DNA from 3 places in the Ralstonia sp. GX3-BWBA genome. Region 2 is predicted to be linked to each of the others. Evidence: predicted binding sites of a transcription regulator. Region 2 holds the regulator's gene; each other region holds the start of a gene.
What was found. The regulator HrcA, encoded in region 2, represses chaperone genes, less so after heat shock. The targets are predictions, from matches to a motif close to TTAGCACTCNNNNNNNNNGAGTGCTAA.
Positions count from the first base shown of each region.

Region 1: the regulator HrcA is predicted to act here: its motif matches at 1,732-1,758, upstream of groES (co-chaperone GroES).
Region 3: the regulator HrcA is predicted to act here: its motif matches at 2,268-2,294, upstream of rpoH (RNA polymerase sigma factor RpoH).

Region 1 is NZ_QMKS01000009.1:895,537-898,962, reverse strand. It holds gene dapA (4-hydroxy-tetrahydrodipicolinate synthase) at 1-730, opposite strand, end outside; gene groES (co-chaperone GroES) at 1,848-2,138, shown strand; gene groL (chaperonin GroEL) at 2,243-3,426, shown strand, end outside.
Region 2 is NZ_QMKS01000004.1:59,594-63,019, forward strand. It holds gene recN (DNA repair protein RecN) at 1-448, opposite strand, end outside; gene DOD19_RS01985 (NAD kinase) at 594-1,538, opposite strand; gene hrcA (heat-inducible transcriptional repressor HrcA) at 1,650-2,708, shown strand; gene DOD19_RS01995 (carboxymuconolactone decarboxylase family protein) at 2,750-3,097, opposite strand; gene hutC (histidine utilization repressor) at 3,229-3,426, opposite strand, start outside.
Region 3 is NZ_QMKS01000010.1:12,481-15,906, reverse strand. It holds gene cyoE (heme o synthase) at 1-551, shown strand, start outside; gene DOD19_RS13495 (SCO family protein) at 621-1,226, shown strand; gene rpoH (RNA polymerase sigma factor RpoH) at 1,295-2,224, opposite strand; gene DOD19_RS13485 (diguanylate cyclase) at 2,424-3,426, opposite strand, start outside.

The sequences.
Region 1 (3,426 bases), on a different contig from region 2:
CGCGCAGCGCACGCAGCGATTCCTGTGCGGCGCGTGCGGCCGGGATGTTGCCTGCCTGGAATTGATTCCAGATCGACATCACCACGTGCGGCACGGCGTTGGTGGTGGCAGCTACAGCGCCATCGCCACCGGCAATCAGCGTCCACAGGATCATTGAATCGGTGCCGGTGAACACGGCAAAGTCGTCGCGGCGCAGGTTGATCAGTTGCAGCAGGCGGTCGAAATCGCCGCCGCTGTCCTTGATGGCGCGGATGTTCGGGATATCCGCCAGCCGGCGCACGGTGTCGACGGTCAGCGTCACGCCGGCCTTGGCCGGAATCGTGTACAGCAGGATCGGCAGCGACGTGGCGCGCGCGATCTGCTCGTAGTGCGCAAACAGTTCGGGCTGCGTGGCGCCGTTGAAGTACGGCGTGATGACGGACACGGCATCCACACCCACGTCCTGCATCTTGTGGTTGAGCGCGATCACGTCACGCGTGGCATAGGCGCCGGTGCCGGCCACCACGGGCACGCGGCCGCGCGCCTGCTCGACGGTAATGCGGGCAATGCGCAGCTTCTCTTCTTCGCTCAGCGCGATGAATTCGCCGTTGGTGCCGAGCACGAAGAGGCCGTGGACGCCCGCATCGATTAGACGATCGACCAGCACGCGCAAACCGTTTTCATCCACGTCTTCCGTCAGGGTCATCGGGGTAATCAGAGCTGGGACGATCCCTTTGAACGACGCGGTCATGTTGCACATCCTTGTGTGGTGGGCCGGTGGCCCGTGGGTCAGCTTGGACCGGAGGGATGCACGGTGAATACCTCTGGCATCGATCGGTTCAGTCATTGTAATCCACAAAATGACCGAATCGATCAATGTTTACCCTGATCTTGCTCCGCTGTGTGGAAGCCGAGCGGGCGCCGTCTCGTGCGCTTTCAGTACTGCTTTTGGACCTGGGTGAAGCGGCATGCTCTGAGGGTACGGCTAATTTTTGATCGAATCAGTCACACTTGGCTCGCCCAGGCAATCCTGTTCGGCAGCTGATTTACGCAGGCGCGTATGGGCGTGGGGTGGACTACCGCGCAGTCCGGGAATGAAAGCAGGCAATCCCGCGCTGGCTGATCTGGATCAGCGTGGTGATCAAAGGTCGGGCCTGATCCGTCGTCGTCACCCTTGCAGCTAGCCCCTCCATGACATGGGCGTACGCGCCCTCCGGGTCAAACGTCATCACCCTCACAAGCTGGGCAATGCTTCGAACCGCGATCAGGTGCCACGGTTCGGCCGTGGTATTGCTCCAGGCCTCCCGCACGCATATCTCGGACACATCCAGTGCTCTCTGTTGGTCTTGCGTCAGCGCACTCGGCGATGGCTGCGAGTAAGACCTAAGCGCTGCCGAGGGCGGTAACTGGAAAGTGGCCGAGCTGGGCCTCCTTGTTTACCCGAGTGTCGGTGGCCCGCGTGGGCTCGATGTGTAGGGGAATATTTCTTGTGCGCCATGATGCACAAAATGACTTTCCGAAAAGGTTGCTGAGCTTGCCAGAGCTTCTTTCCTAGTGCGTTCCGCTGTTCTATTGCGGGTCAGTCTCGGCCACGCCACATCCAACAACCTATTGATGGAAAAGGGATTCTCCGGGGAGAGGTCGAGCGAGGGCGCGATGGAGTTCAGAGTTGAGTGAACAAAGTTCAGCGTTGAGTGAATCTCGACATCAGCCGCCCCCCCTTCTTGAAATCGTAATACCCCGTCCCTATAATTAGCACTCGCCGGGCAGGAGTGCTAACAATGCCTCCACCCCCGATGCTTTCCCGATGCGCCGCGTCCCGCGGCGCGTTTTGTGAATAAACACTCACTTTGCATTGAGGAGTTTGTATGAACCTGCGTCCCTTGCATGATCGCGTGATCGTGAAGCGCCTGGACAACGAAACGAAGACCGCTTCGGGCATCGTCATTCCTGACGCCGCCGCTGAAAAGCCGGATCAAGGCGAAGTGCTGGCCGTCGGTCCGGGCAAGAAAGACGATAAGGGCAATGCGATCGCGCTGGACGTGAAGGTCGGCGACCGCGTGCTATTCGGCAAGTACGCCGGCCAAGGCGTCAAGGTGGATGGTCAGGAAGTCCTGGTCATGCGCGAAGAAGACATCATGGCCGTGGTGGCGAAGTAAGCGGGCGCTCTGTCGCATCGGCTTACCAGTAAACCAATCCTCATTGTCTGCCCGGCGGATTCCCCCGGTGTAGGCAACATCCAAAGATCTCGGAGATTCTCAAGATGGCAGCTAAAGACGTAGTGTTCGGCGACGCCGCACGTGCCAAGATGGTCGAAGGCGTGAACATTCTCGCCAACGCAGTCAAGGTGACCCTGGGCCCGAAGGGCCGTAACGTGGTGCTGGAGCGCAGCTTCGGTGGCCCGACCGTGACCAAGGACGGTGTGTCGGTCGCCAAGGAAATCGAGCTGAAGGACAAGCTGCAGAACATGGGCGCGCAAATGGTCAAGGAAGTCGCTTCCAAGACCAGCGACAACGCCGGTGACGGCACCACCACCGCAACGGTGCTGGCTCAGTCGATCGTGCGCGAAGGCATGAAGTACGTTGCCGCCGGCATGAACCCGATGGACCTGAAGCGCGGCATCGACAAGGCTGTCGGCGCTGCCGTCGAAGAACTGAAGAAGATCAGCAAGCCGACGACCACCAGCAAGGAAATCGCTCAAGTTGGCGCCATCTCGGCCAACAGCGACGAATCCATCGGCCAGCGCATCGCTGAAGCCATGGACAAGGTCGGCAAGGAAGGCGTGATCACGGTGGAAGACGGCAAGTCGCTGGCCGACGAGCTGGACGTCGTGGAAGGCATGCAGTTCGACCGCGGCTACCTGTCGCCGTACTTCATCAACAACCCGGAAAAGCAAGTTGTCCAGCTGGACAACCCGTTCGTGCTGCTGTTCGACAAGAAGGTCAGCAACATCCGCGACCTGCTGCCGGTGCTGGAACAAGTCGCCAAGGCTGGCCGTCCGCTGCTGATCATCGCTGAAGACGTTGAAGGCGAAGCCCTGGCAACGCTGGTGGTCAACAACATCCGTGGCATCCTGAAGACCGCCGCCGTCAAGGCACCGGGCTTCGGCGACCGCCGCAAGGCCATGCTGGAAGACATCGCCATCCTGACGGGCGGCCAAGTCATCGCTGAAGAAGTCGGCCTGACGCTGGAAAAGGCAACCCTGAACGACCTGGGCCAAGCCAAGCGCGTTGAAATCGGCAAGGAAAACACCACGATCATCGATGGCGCAGGCGACGCCCGCAACATCGAAGCCCGCGTGAAGCAAGTGCGTGCCCAGATCGAAGAAGCGACCTCGGACTACGACCGTGAGAAGCTGCAAGAGCGCGTGGCCAAGCTGGCCGGCGGTGTTGCTGTGATCAAGGTTGGCGCTGCCACCGAAGTCGAAATGAAGGAAAAGAAGGCCCG
Region 2 (3,426 bases):
CCGCGTGGGCGTCGAGCAGGCTGCGCTGCGCATCCGCCTTGAGCAGCAGTTGATGCGCGTGCTGGCCGTGGATGTCGACCAGTTGCTCGCCCACTTCGCGCAGTTGCGCCAGCGTGACAGCCGCGCCGTTGATGAAGGCTTTGCTGCGGCCTGCGGCATCGACCGTACGGCGGAGCAGGATCACGCCCTCGTCGTCGTGCAGTTCATGCGCCTCCAGCCATGCGGCCACATGCGGATGCACGTCGAACTCGGCGGTGATGTCGGCGCGCGGCGCGCCTTCTCGCACGACGGCCGCATCGGCGCGCTCACCCAGGGTGAGTGCAAGTGCATCGATCAGGATGGATTTGCCCGCGCCGGTCTCGCCCGTAAACACGGTAAAACCGTCGGCCAGATCGAGATCCAGCGCGTGAACGATGACGAAATCGCGGATGGTGAGGCTGCGCAGCATGGAAGCGGTGAGCGTGGAGTTTTAGAACCTGCTCATGATTCGTGGCGAGCGGCTCGAAGTTGAAGCGAGAAGCGCAGCCGTACATGCGTACGGCGAGCATCGCAGGTTCAAGATCGGGCCGCGCAGTAGGATCATGGGCAGGTTCTTAGAGCCGGTTGTCTTCGGTCGGATACTCGTGCCAGTGCAGCTTCTTGCGCAGCGTGGCGTAGTAGTTGTAACCGATCGGGTGCAGCAGCCGCACCGTGCGCTCCGAGCGGCGCACCACGATGCGGTCGCCGGGCAGCAAGGACGTGAGCGACTGCATGTCGAAGTTGACGCTGGCATCGCGCCCGCTGGTGACCTGGATGACCACCTCCGCGTCTTGCGGAATGACGATCGGGCGGTTCGACAGCGAGTGCGGTGCGATCGGCACCAGCACCAGACCCGAGAGCGCCGGATGCAGGATCGGCCCGCCCGCAGACAGTGCATACGCCGTCGAGCCCGTGGGCGTGGAAACGATCAAGCCGTCCGAACGCTGGTTGTACATGAAGAAGCCGTCGACCGACACGGCCAGCTCCACCATGCCCGAGGTGCCCGAGCGGTTGACCACCACGTCGTTGAAGGCGAGGGCGGAGAAGATGACTTCGTCGTCGCGCACGACCTGGGCCTGCAGCAGCGTGCGGGTTTCGGCCTCGTAGCGGCCCGATAACATGTCGGGCAGCACGGTGTGCACGTCGTCGAACGGGATGTCGGTCATGAAGCCGAGCCGCCCGTGGTTGACGCCGATCACGGGGACGCTGGCACCGGCCAGGTGGCGCCCGATGCCGAGCAGCGTGCCGTCGCCGCCGAGCACGACGGCCACATCGGCGTGGCGTGCCATCTCTTCGGGCGGCAGGGCAGGGTAATCCTGGACGCCTATGTTGAGCGCCGTGTCTCGCTCGAACACAATGTCATGCCCGCGCCCGGCAATGCACGACGCCAGTTCCATGAGGGGGCCGGCAATGTTGGCGGCCGAATACCGGCCGACCAGCGCAACGGTCTTGAAAGGCGAAACAGGCGAAGGCGAGGCGGCGGGAGCTTGCGGGGCCACGGCGGACGGGGGAATCGACATGCGCGCATTACACCATATCGATATGGCCGTCGCCACGTCGGCGCGTGTTTAGTGGAGAAACGCCGACATCACCCGTAGATTGGCGCCGATTTTGCGTAAAATTGAAGAATCATGGACAAGCGCGCAACCATCCTTCTCAAGACCCTGATCGAACGGCATATCGCCGAGGGCCAGCCCGTGGGCTCGCGCACCTTGTCGAAGTATTCGGGGCTCGATCTTTCGCCGGCCACCATCCGCAATGTGATGTCCGACCTGGAGGAGATGGGTTTCATCGCCAGCCCGCACACCTCGGCCGGGCGCGTGCCGACGCCGCGTGGCTATCGCCTCTTTGTCGATACGATGCTGACGGCCAGCCCGCTGGATGTGCTGAGCACGCACGACCGCATGGCGCAGCAGATGGTCGGCGCGATTGCAGAGCAGGTGCGCACGCAGATGGCGTCGCATGGCTCGGAATCGTCGCAGCGGGTGATTGCGGCGGCGGCGCAAACCTTGTCCAACCTCTCGCAGTTTGCCGGCATCGTGATGACGCCGCGACGCACGCATGCGTTCCGGCAGATCGAATTCCTGAGGCTGTCGGAGTCCCGCATCCTGCTGATCGTCGTCACGCCCGAAGGCGACGTCCAGAACCGCATCATCCATACCGATACGCCCTACACCCCGTCGCAATTGGTCGAAGCCGCCAATTACATCAACGCGCATTACGGCGGCCAAACGTTCGATGCGGTGCGCGAAAGCCTGCGCGGCGAGTTGTCTGCGCTGCAGGCCGACATGACCGCGCTGATGCAGGCGGCCGTGGAGGCGGGCAGCAGTGCCGTGTCGGAGGAAGAACCGGTCGTCATCTCGGGCGAGCGCAAGCTGCTGGAGGTGGAAGACCTGTCCTCGTCCATGGACAAGCTGCGCCGGCTCTTTGCTGTGTTCGAGCAGAAGACCGGATTGCTGCAGTTGCTGGACGTATCCAGCCGCGCCGAGGGCGTGCAGATCTTCATTGGCGGCGAGAGCAGTCTCGTGCCGCACGAAGACATGGCGGTCATCACCGCGCCGTACGAGGTGGACGGCAAGATCGTCGGCACGCTGGGCGTGATCGGGCCGATGCGCATGGCGTATGAGCGCGTGATCCCCATCGTGGATATCACGGCCAAGCTGCTGTCCAGCACACTCAGCCAGTATTGAGGCAGCGTAGCCTGCAGCGGGCGAAGCGGCCCGCCAATGTCTCAGGCCGAGAATTGCTCAAACGCCGCCAGCGCATGCGTGGCGTACATCATCGAAGGGCCGCCGCCCATATAGACGGCTGTTCCCAGTACCTCTTCCAGTTCGGCACGGGTTGTGCCGAGCTTGACCAGCGCCTGGACATGGAAGCCGATGCAGTCGTCGCAGCGGCTGGCGATGGCTATTCCCAGCGCCACCAGTTCTCGGGTCTTTTTGCTCAGTGCGCCATCTTTTGTGCCGGCTGCCGCCAGTTGGCTGAATGCCGTCATCAACTCCGGCTGCGATTCGCGCAAGCTGCGCATGTGCGCAGACACATCTTTGACCACGCTTTTGAATTCGGGCATGCCGCTCATGACAGTGCTCTCCTGGGCCGGGTGTGGAGTGAGGTAGCGGGCTGGGCATATCGGCATAAGCCGCCGCGCATCCTTTCGAGCATTCTCGTCCGCGCCCAGGGGCAAGGTCATGATGTAGCGCAACGACGCGCTCAGAAACTGCCCGTGAATTGATACCGCCCACCCGGGTGCCACATGGTCGCCAGCGATGCGACCTGGCCTTGCGATAGCGTCTTGCGTCGTAGCATCAGACACGGTTCGCGCACATCCATCTGCAGCATTTCGGCGATCTCGCGCGGAGGCAGGCGGGCCTCTATGCCGTAATCCACGCCCTGCAACGGGGCGGCACG
Region 3 (3,426 bases), on a different contig from region 2:
TCGCCACCTTCATCGGCTACGCGATCATCTATACCTTGCTGCTCAAGCCGGCCACGCCACAGAACATCGTGATCGGCGGGCTGTCTGGGGCGATGCCGCCGGCGCTGGGCTGGGCGGCCGTCGCCAACAGCGTGCCGGCCGAGGCTTGGATTCTGGTGCTGATCATCTTTACCTGGACGCCACCACACTTCTGGGCGCTCGCGCTGTACCGCCGTGCCGACTACGCCAAGTCCGGCCTGCCGATGCTGCCGATCACGCACGGCGAGAAGTACACGCTGCTGCATATCCTGCTGTACACGCTCATCATGATCGCCGCGACCATCCTGCCGTTCGTCTACGGCATGAGCGGCTATATCTACCTGGCGACGGCGCTGGTGCTCGGTTTCGGCTTTCTCTCGTATGCGTGGCGCATGTACCGCAAGTATTCGGACGCACTGGCGCAGAAGACCTTCCGCTACTCGATCATCTACCTGTCGATCCTGTTTGCCGCACTGCTGGTGGACCACTACTTCAAGTTCGGCCCCGCGCTCATGCAAAGCGCGGCGCTGTGACGCACAGGGCCGCCAGCAAGCATGTGCCGTTGGCGTTACGCTAGGCGGTCTGTTTCCAACACGATGACCATGCTTTCTTTCCGACACTTCCGCGCCGCGCTCTTCGCCATGCTGGCCGTCACCGTGATGGCGCTGACGGCGTGCAGCGACAAGCCCGCTTTCAAGAACCTCGACATCACCGGGTCCAAGAGCTTCGGCACCGATTTCTCGCTGACGGACCACACCGGCAAGCGCCGCACGCTCGAGGATTTCCGCGGCAAGGTCGTCGTCATGTTCTTCGGTTACACGCATTGCCCCGATGTCTGCCCGACCACGCTGGCCGAACTGCGCGCAGTGATGGACACCCTCGGCAAGGACGCCGACCGCGTCCAGGTGCTGTTCGTCACCGTCGACCCGGAGCGCGATACGCAAGACCTGCTGGCCAAATACGTGCCCGCGTTCGATCCGCGCTTCATCGGCCTGCGTCCGGCAAACGAAGCTGAACTGAAGAAGGTCGCGTCCGACTTCAAAGTGTTCTACAGCAAGGTGCCGGGCAGTTCGCCCGACAACTACACCATGGACCACACCGCCGGCAGCTACATGTTTGATCCAAAGGGCAACCTGCGCCTGTTCATCAAGCACGGTCAGGGCCCCGAGCCGATCGCCCACGACATCAAGCAATTGCTCGCCGACTGATCTTCGATCGTCGCACAAAGAAAAAGCCCGCCAGTTTGGCGGGCTTTTTTATGGCGGAGGCGGGCAGCTTAGGCGAAGGCCTGCAGTGCACCCTTCATCTTCTTCATCGCGGCCGATTCGATCTGTCGAATGCGCTCGGCTGACACACCAAACTCGTCAGCCAGCTCGTGCAGCGTCGAGCCGCCCGATCCGTCGTCGTTCACGTTCAGCCAGCGGGCTTCGATGATGCGGCGGCTGCGGTCGTCCAGCTTGGCGAGGGCGGCTTCGATGCCTTCGCTTTGCATACGGTCGTTGCCACGCGCTTCGATCACGCGGGTCGGCTCATTGTGCGTGTCCGCCAGATAGGCGATCGGAGCGAAGGATTCTTCGCCGTCGTCCATCTGGCCTTCGAGCGCGATGTCGCCGCCCGAGAGGCGCGTTTCCATCTCGCGCACTTCTGCGCCCTTGACGTTCAACTCGGCCGCCACGGCGTCGATCTCATCCGACGTGAAGGTCGCCTGCGCGTCCTGCTTGTGGCTGCGCAGGTTGAAGAACAGCTTGCGCTGGGCCTTGGTGGTGGCCACCTTGACCATGCGCCAGTTCTTCAGGATGTACTCGTGCATCTCGGCTTTGATCCAGTGCATCGCGTACGAGACAAGACGCACGCCCTGATCCGGGTCGAAGCGCTTGACGGCCTTCATCAGGCCGATATTGCCTTCCTGGATCAAGTCGGCATGCGGCAGGCCGTAGCCGAGATAGCCGCGGGCGATCGACACCACCAGACGCAGGTGCGAGAGCACCAGACGGCGGGCGGCATCGAGATTGTCGTTGTCGCGATATTCGCGGGCCAGACGTTGTTCTTCTTCGGCCGACAGCATCGGCACACGGTTGACGCTTTGGATATAGGCGTCGATGTTGCCCAGATTGCCAGGGAACGCCAGCGCCCATCCATTACCGGCGTTGCCGGACGGCTGGGTGGCGATTGCGGAAACGGTATTCACGGGGATGACTGCGTTCACTCAGGACTCCTGTCGAAATCCAGTGGAGGTTTGGAAAGGCATCTTAGCACTCCAACCGGATGAGTGCTAATAGGACATTTTTGTCCGGTTAATAGTTCCCGTAAATCAAGGTGTATCCATCGATAGTGTGATGTTTGCGACGCAACAAAAAGCGTGTCATGTCCAGTCATAGACCGTGGCGGGGGTTATCGGTTCTCGACTATGCCGCCGTGTTGCGGCCGCGTGACTTAGCCCAATAAAGTGCGCGATCGGCTTCGCGCAGGGCGGCGTCTGGGTCACGCACTTCGGAGCCCGGGCAGGCGACACCAATGCTCGTCGTGACGTGCAGGACGGTATCGCTCGACAGATTGATGGGCGGCCGGATCGCGCCAACGATCTTCTGCGCGGTGTGCAGCGCATCATCCGGGGCGTCGATCGGGTCGAGCAGGATGATGAACTCGTCACCTGCGAGGCGGGCGACGGTGTCGGTGCGGCGCACGGCACGTTGCAGGCGGTGCGCGACCTCCACCAGCACGGCATCGCCAGCGGCGTGGCCGTAGGTGTCGTTGATGTGCTTGAAGTGATCCACGTCCAGATACAGCACGCCCAGCGGCGCGGGCAGGCGCTGACGGCGTTCCAGCGCGGCGCGCAGGCGCTCGTAGAGTTCGTAGCGGTTGGGCAGGCCGGTGAGGGCATCAAAGCGCGCCATGCGCGAAAGCTCCATCTCGCTGCGCTTGGCTTCGGTTACGTCCTGCACAAAGGCGTAGAAACCGCAGCGGCCGTCGCGCGCTTCTCCGGCATCGGGGACGAGCTGGCCGCGGAAATGCCGGGTGCGGCTGCGCGGGCCGGCGGTGTGCGGCTTTTCGTACCACGGCGCGGTGATCTCGAATTGGACGGATTCTCCGCGCTGGGCGCGCACCAGATACGGTGCCAGCAAGGCGTACGTGCCCGGCGTGAACACCCGTTCCGGCGTTTGGCCGCAGACCTCCTCGGGCGTGCGCTGCAGCCAGCGCGCATGCGTGACGTTGCAGAAGGTGAAGACGCTGTCGGGGTTGATGTGCGACACCAGCAGCGGCGCGTTGTCGAGCACGAGCTTGAGTGCGCGTTCACTGCGCGCCAGGGCCAGCTCGGCGCTGGTGCGGGCCGTCAGATCCTGCAGCACCGAGAAATAGCCGCGCAGCGTGCCGCGATCATCGTAGTCAGGAAAGTAGTGCCCGCTCAGG